One region of the Paenarthrobacter sp. NyZ202 genome, then DNA from elsewhere that is predicted to be linked to it. Evidence: riboswitches for the same ligand, from Rfam matches in the RefSeq annotation. Region 1 holds a riboswitch; each other region holds the start of a gene.

The links. Region 1 has a riboswitch for thiamine pyrophosphate ahead of ACPFL9_RS18365 (ECF transporter S component). Riboswitches for the same ligand answer to the same signal wherever they lie in the genome.
Region 2: linked by a shared signal. The riboswitch ahead of thiD (bifunctional hydroxymethylpyrimidine kinase/phosphomethylpyrimidine kinase) and the one ahead of ACPFL9_RS18365 (ECF transporter S component) in region 1 are both predicted to bind thiamine pyrophosphate.
Region 3: linked by a shared signal. The riboswitch ahead of thiO (glycine oxidase ThiO) and the one ahead of ACPFL9_RS18365 (ECF transporter S component) in region 1 are both predicted to bind thiamine pyrophosphate.

What each region holds. Positions count from the first base shown of each region.
Region 1 is NZ_CP187556.1:3,957,087-3,959,280, forward strand. It holds gene ACPFL9_RS18360 (ABC transporter ATP-binding protein) at 1-609, opposite strand, end outside; gene ACPFL9_RS18365 (ECF transporter S component) at 609-1,229, opposite strand; TPP riboswitch at 1,308-1,444, opposite strand; gene ACPFL9_RS18370 (NUDIX hydrolase) at 1,580-2,194, shown strand, end outside.
Region 2 is NZ_CP187556.1:2,620,826-2,623,019, forward strand. It holds gene thiD (bifunctional hydroxymethylpyrimidine kinase/phosphomethylpyrimidine kinase) at 1-1,175, opposite strand, end outside; TPP riboswitch at 1,166-1,264, opposite strand; gene ACPFL9_RS12155 (Rne/Rng family ribonuclease) at 1,424-2,194, opposite strand, start outside.
Region 3 is NZ_CP187556.1:3,052,063-3,054,256, forward strand. It holds gene thiS (sulfur carrier protein ThiS) at 1-47, opposite strand, end outside; gene thiO (glycine oxidase ThiO) at 44-1,321, opposite strand; TPP riboswitch at 1,315-1,432, opposite strand; gene thiE (thiamine phosphate synthase) at 1,460-2,143, shown strand; gene ACPFL9_RS14115 (ferritin-like fold-containing protein) at 2,147-2,194, opposite strand, start outside.

The DNA.
Region 1 (2,194 bases):
TGTCTTGTCCAGGCATCGGCGCACGGCATCACGGACTTCCAGCACACCGGCAGGGTCCAGGTTGGCCGTGGGTTCGTCCAACAGGATCAGTCCCGGCCTCATCGCCAAAATACCCGCCAGCGCAAGCCGCTGCTTTTGGCCGCCGGAGAGTGCCGCCGTCGGGTGATCCAATGCCAAACCGCCGCCATCAGCGGTACGCAACCCCACGTCATCGAGCGCTTCATGAACCCGGGTCCAGATCCGGTCACGGGGCACGGCAAGGTTTTCGGCTCCGAAGGCGACGTCGTCGCCAATCCGGGACAAGACCACCTGCGTTTCGGGATCCTGCTGCATCAATCCGGCGCGGCCGCGTTGTTCCCGCGGCGAAGCACCGTCCAGCAGGAGTGAACCGGTCTCGTCCGAATCATCCTCTTCCTCGCCCAGGACCCCGGCCAGCGCGTGCAGCAAGGTCGACTTGCCCGCACCGGAGGGACCCAACAGCAACACCCGCTCGCCCGGATCGATGCGGAGGTCAAGGCCCTGGATGGCAGGTGTGGTCCGGCCGGCGTGCCGCCAACCCCAGCCCTCGGCGGAGATGGCGGCAGGCCTGCCGGTGCTCGTTGCGGCCATCAGTTGAAGACGGGCTCCGAGGCGGCCTTGCGCGATGCGAAGGCGCTCAACACGCCGGTTTTGGCCAGGCCGCGGGTGGCGACCCAGGACAGGGCACCGGCAATGATGGCGCCGGACAACGTGCAGAACGCGATGTAGGCCAGCTTGTCCACGGCCTCGTAGGCGATGTTCCAGCCCCACGGCATGAAGGAGTCGTTGAGGCCGCAGAAGAGGCCCGCACCGGCACCGGCCAGCAGCGCCGTGGGGAGGTTGAACTTCTTGTAGCGGAACGCAGCAAACACCAGCTCGGCACCCAGGCCCTGCAGGACGCCGGAAATCAGCACGGTGGTGCCGTACTGGGAACCCATGATCAGCTCACCCGTCGCGGCCACAGCCTCGCAGAACAGCGCGGCGCCGGGTTTGCGGATGATCAGCATGCCCAGGACTGCGGGGATCATCCAGCCGCCGGCGATCAGGCCTGTCAAGGGCGGGTAGGCCGCGTTCATGGGAATGGATACGATCGCGGCGCCCTGGGACCATGCCCAGAAGATCACGCCGCCGGCGATGGCGATCAAAGCTGCCACCACGATGTCTACTACACGCCAGTTGTAACTGGTCTTCTTCACGCTTGCCGTGGTCATTTCTTTGCCTCCTGAGGTTACAGGAGGGGAAAGTGCTCCCCGGATTCCCGGCAGGCATGCGCCACCGGTGTTCCGGACACTCTGAGAAGCTCGACTCCCTTGCGCCGGTACTAACCGGATCAGGTTCGAGGGTCTGCGGCTGTCCGCACTCTCAGCGCCCTCGCGTCACCTGCATCCCTGCAGGGTTCGACGGCGGCGCTCCCCTGTCGTTATCAATCTGCCCTGATGGGCGAGGTCCAGTTTACACCCGGGTCCGTGCGTTGGCCCTCGGTGGCAGTCATAATGGGTTGCGGTTTCTCCCGGCCCGTTTGGCGGCTTCCTCTCTCATGCACACCTGAGAGAATGACTTCATGACGGATCATCCCGGCTTAGGCCAGCCTGCACCCGAACCACGGCTCGCTGCCAGCGTGATCCTGCTCAGGGACGCCGCCGACGGGCTCGAGGTCTTCGTCCAGCACCGTGTGTCCACCATGGACTTCGCCGCGGGCATGGTGGTCTTTCCCGGAGGCCGCGTGGATGCCGCGGACAGTGAAGGGTGGGACTACCCGCAGGAGTTGCTGGCAGGGCACGCCGATGCGTGGTCGGAAGCATCCATCGCCGCCAACCCGGACCAAGCCATCCGGGAAGCGGGCACCGTGCTGACTGCCGCCCTCCGCGAGGTGCAGGAGGAAGCCGGACTCACGCTTGAGCCTGCAGATCTGCGTCCGTGGGCCAACTGGGTGACCCCGGTGGACATGCCCAAGCGCTTTGACACCTACTTCTACGTCGCTAAGGCCCGTGACGGGGCAGCGCCCCAACACCAAACAACGGAAGCCTGGCAGTCGCTCTGGATGCCCGTGGCCGGCGTCCTCTCCGCTGAAGCCGAAGGCACGCTCCACCTCATGCCACCCACCTACTACCTGCTCAAGGAACTTGCGAGCCTGGGCACCGTGGATGCTGTGTGGGGCGCCCGGCACCCCGTAGTT
Region 2 (2,194 bases), 1.3 Mb from region 1:
GTGCGGCGCGTGGCCAGCCAGTTCCGGTGCAACTCCGATTCCACCTCCAGGCAGACCTGGGAGGCTTTGGCCCAGAACAGCTGCTCTTCCTCGCTGGGAGCCAGTGCCCCCGCCCTGGCCAGGACCCGCGAGTATCCGTTGAGGTACAGCGCGTCCTGGGCGAGGTAGTAGTTGAACCAGGACTCTGGCAGCGCACCCGATTCCAGCCCCTCGATAAACGGCAACGCGTTGATGGCCCCGAGCTCCTTGGACGCCTCTGCCCATAACCGCGTCGCGAAGGTACCCGGCGCTGCGGAGGCCTCAAGGTGGTGGAAATGATGGATGGGGCCGCTGCCCTGGCCGACCTCCAGCCTGTCAGCGTCCCGGAGTGCCTGCAGCAACCACGGCTTCACTTCCCGAAGGGAAGCTTCCCAATCACCGGTCCGGGCCTGCACGGTGGCCAATGCCGATGAAAGCGAGCAGCCCGTTCCGTGGCTGTTGCCGGTGTAGACACGCGGTCCGCCAACCTCGATGATGTCCTGGCGCAGCAAACCGCCCGTGTTGACCAAGGCGTCGGGGCAATCGTCACCGGCAAGGTGCCCGCCTTTGACCAGCACGGTATTTCCGCAAGCCGCGGCCAGGCGCTTTCCCTGGTCGAGCGCCGAGGCCCAGTCCGCGGCCTCAGGTTCTCCGAGCAGCATGGCAAGTTCGGGGAGGTTGGGGGTGACCAGGTCCGCCAGGGACAGAAGATGACGCAATGCTTCCTCAGCGGTTTCCCTCAGGAGGCGGTCGCCGCTGGTGGCTACCATCACGGGATCAAGGACCACGACGGCGGGACGCACCTTTCCGAGCCAGCTGCGGACCTCGTCAATGACCTCCGCGTCGCCCAACATCCCGATCTTGACGGCATCGATCGTGATGTCGCTGCCAACCGCTTCCAACTGCTGGCGCAGGAATTCCACCGGCGGCACATGGACACTGCTGACGCCAAGGGTATTTTGGGCGGTGAGGGCGGTGACGGCGGCCATGCCGTAACCCCCGAGGGCAGAAATTGCCTTCAGGTCTGCCTGGATTCCCGCTCCTCCGGACGGATCCGAGCCTGCAATGCTCAGAACACGCGGTGGCCTGACAGGGCCGGGGGCTGCCGGGTAGACGGCAGAATCAGGGTAGGCGGAAGAAGACGACAAAGAAGTCATGGGGACATCCCTTCGCCGGTGCTAACCGGACAGGTTCAACGGGTCTGGATCTCAGCCGGGCCCGACGCCCGGCACCCCGTGTCAATCCCCAAGACTAGCCGGGAAACACCGGCCCTCCGAAACCCACGCGCAGTTGCTCCACGGATATGACTGCGGCCCCCGGAATCCTGCTGCAGTGTGCCTGTGCAGGAAAATCCGGGGGCCGCGTCAATCCCTATCGGGTTGGAGCGCCAATCAGCGCCGAAGAGCTACAGCTCGGAGGCCGGGACACCGACACCGAGGATGATGGGCTCTTCGCCTGCAGGCTTTTCGGCAGGTTTTGCCGGGGCCTTGGCTTCGTGCGAGGAACCACCGCCCGCCGAAGTACCCGTCTCATGGTGCTCGATGTTGGTCTCGTTGGCAGCACCCTGGGCCCTGCTTGCGCTGCGGTTCCGGCGTCCGCGGCGGCCGCGGGCCCGCGCCCCGGACTCCGCCACGCCATGTCCGGTATCCGAATCCTGGCCGGTTGCCACTGCGCCCGTGGCCTCGGCGGAACCGCCACCGGAAGCGGGTGCCTGGGGTTCGGGCTCTGGAGCGGCGCCCAGGTGCGAGAACGCTTCCGCCAACAGATCCAGGCTCATGGTCGGCTTGGCCGGCTGCGGTTCCTCCTGGTGTTCAACGAACGGCAGTGCAACTTCCTCGCCGCCGAACCGCAGGACAGGCGCGGTCCGGCCTTCCTTGGACGCAGAGGCCGATTCCCTGGCGGACGAATCCTCCATGGGAGCCTGCCCGGCAGGTGCTTCCTTGGCTTCAGCTGCATCTCCGGCCTGCGCCGCTGCGCGGGCCGCTTCCTCGGCACGGTGGACCTCGTCGTCGTGCAGGTGTGCGGCATGGGCGGCGGCAGCGATCGTGGCCAGGGCAGCGCGGGTCGCCTCGGCCTTGGCCTGGCGGACCGGGTCCACGACTTCGGTGGCGGCGGCTTGTGCCGGCGCTGCCGGGGACGGGGCGTGGGCAACGGACGCTTCACCGTTCCCCTGTCC
Region 3 (2,194 bases), 910 kb from region 1:
GCGTCGTCCGGCACTGAACGGGCAGTGCCATTGAGTTTGATGTTCATGCGGGTTCCTTGATCGACGTGCGTGGTGCGGGAGGAAGTTCATGCTGTGCAGTTGGCGCAAAACGGTCCGGTGCGAACCGCGACCAGCGCGGGTCGCTGGAGCCGCCCAGCAGCCCGCCCACGATCTTTGCCGCGACCGGGGTGAGGAGGACGCCGTGGCGGAAGAAGCCGGTGGCGATGACCAGTCCGGGAACCTCCCCACTGCCGCCGGTCACCCGTCCCAGCAGGGGTGCGTTGTCCGGTGTGCCTGGCCGTGCACGTGCCGTGGCCTCGAGCAACTCGAGTTCGGCGACGGCGGGCACCAGGACCTGGGCATCGCGAAGGAGCTGGTAGACACCTCCGGCTGAGACTGCGTTGGACGTGGCAGAAAGGTTGTCTTCGCGCTGCGTTGCCCCGATGACCACAGTCCCGTCGTCACGCGGGACGATGTAGACCGGGACCCCGCGCACCATTCCCCGGACCGTGGCTGTCACGAGCGGGCGCAGGTGCTCCGGTACGCGAAGCCGCAGGATATCCCCGTAGACGGGACGAACGGGAAGGGACAGCCCATCAGGGAGTCCTTCGAGCTTGCCGGCGCCGAGTCCGTTGGCCACCACCGTCTCCGCAGCCCGGACTTTGATGCCGGACTCCAGCCCCACACCCAGCACCCGGTCCTCCTCGCGGAGCAACCGGGTTGCGGACTCCGTCACCAGGAAACCGTCGGCGGCGCCGGCGACCCAGGTCCGGTCTTCCGGAGAATGGGAGGCCAGGACCGACATCAGGCCGGCGGCCAGCCTCCGCGGGTCCACCTGGTGGTCGGCGGGGATATCGAAAGCACAGGAAATTTGCGGGCTCAAAAGCGGTTCGCGCTCCCGCGCTTCCCGCAGGGCCAGGGGCGCCACGGCCAATCCGGCCGCAACCTGGGCCGACCGCAGATCGGTCAAGGCACGGCGGTCGGCAGCGTCGGCACCCACGCCAAGTGTCGGCGTCGTGCAGTAACCGATGGCTGTTCCACGTCCGGAGAGGTCCGCCGCGAAAGCCGGCCACAACCGGGCTGATTCCAGCATGAGTTCCAGGAGGTCTTCCTCCTGGTAATGGAGTTCGCTGACGGGGGCGAGCATGCCTGCTGCTGCGAAAGTGGCCCCCGTGGCAGGTGCGGGATCGACCACCACCACCGAACGGCCGGCCGCCCGGGCCTCGTGCGCGATGCCCAATCCGATGATCCCGCCACCGATGACGATCACATCTGCTTCAAGGTCCGGTGCTGTTTCCGGAACGGGCCGGGGTACGACCATGTTTTTCCCTTCCCTACGCCGGTATTACCCGGATCAGGTCAAGCGGTCGGCGCTGAAGCCCTCTCAGCCGGGCAGTCATATGACGCTGCCACGGCTCCCGCAGTACGAGCCCAGTTTAGAGGAACTACTCTGGTTTCCATGACCCAGCCCAACGCCATTGCTTCTGCCCGCCTCTACCTGTGCACCGACGCACGCCAGGAGAAGGAGGACTTTGCGGACTTTGTGGACGCCGCCTTCGCCGGTGGCGTGGACATCATCCAGCTCCGGGACAAGTCCCTGGAGGCCGGCCGGGAGCTGGAGCTCCTGGAGGTCCTCGGCAAGGCCGCTGCACGCCACGGAAAGTTGTGGGCGGTCAACGACCGGGCCGATGTTGCCAGTGTTTCCGGGGCTCCGGTCTTCCACATCGGCCAGAAGGACCTTCCGCTTCCGGCCGCCCGGCAGCTCCTGCCCGGTGCTGCGATCGGCCTCTCCACCCACACTCCGGAACAGGCCGATGCCGCCATTGCGGCGTCGCAGGTGCCGGGCGGGCTGGACTATTTCTGTGTCGGACCCGTATGGGCCACTCCCACAAAACCCGGTCGCGCGGCCGTTGGACTGGAGCTGGTCACATTTGCCGCAGAAGCAGTGGAACGGGCCCGCGGGAACGACGCCGCGGGCGCTGATCTGCCCTGGTTCGCCATCGGCGGGATCGACCTCGGCAACGTCGAGAACGTAGTGGCCGCAGGTGCCGCAAGGATCGTGGTGGTCCGTGCCATCACGGAGGCGGACGATCCGACGGCGGCGGCAAGGTCGCTGCTCGAGGCCCTCGACGCCGGCCGCTGACGGTCAGGGGGCCAGCCCCAGGCCCGACATCCTCTGTCCGTGCCCCGCTGC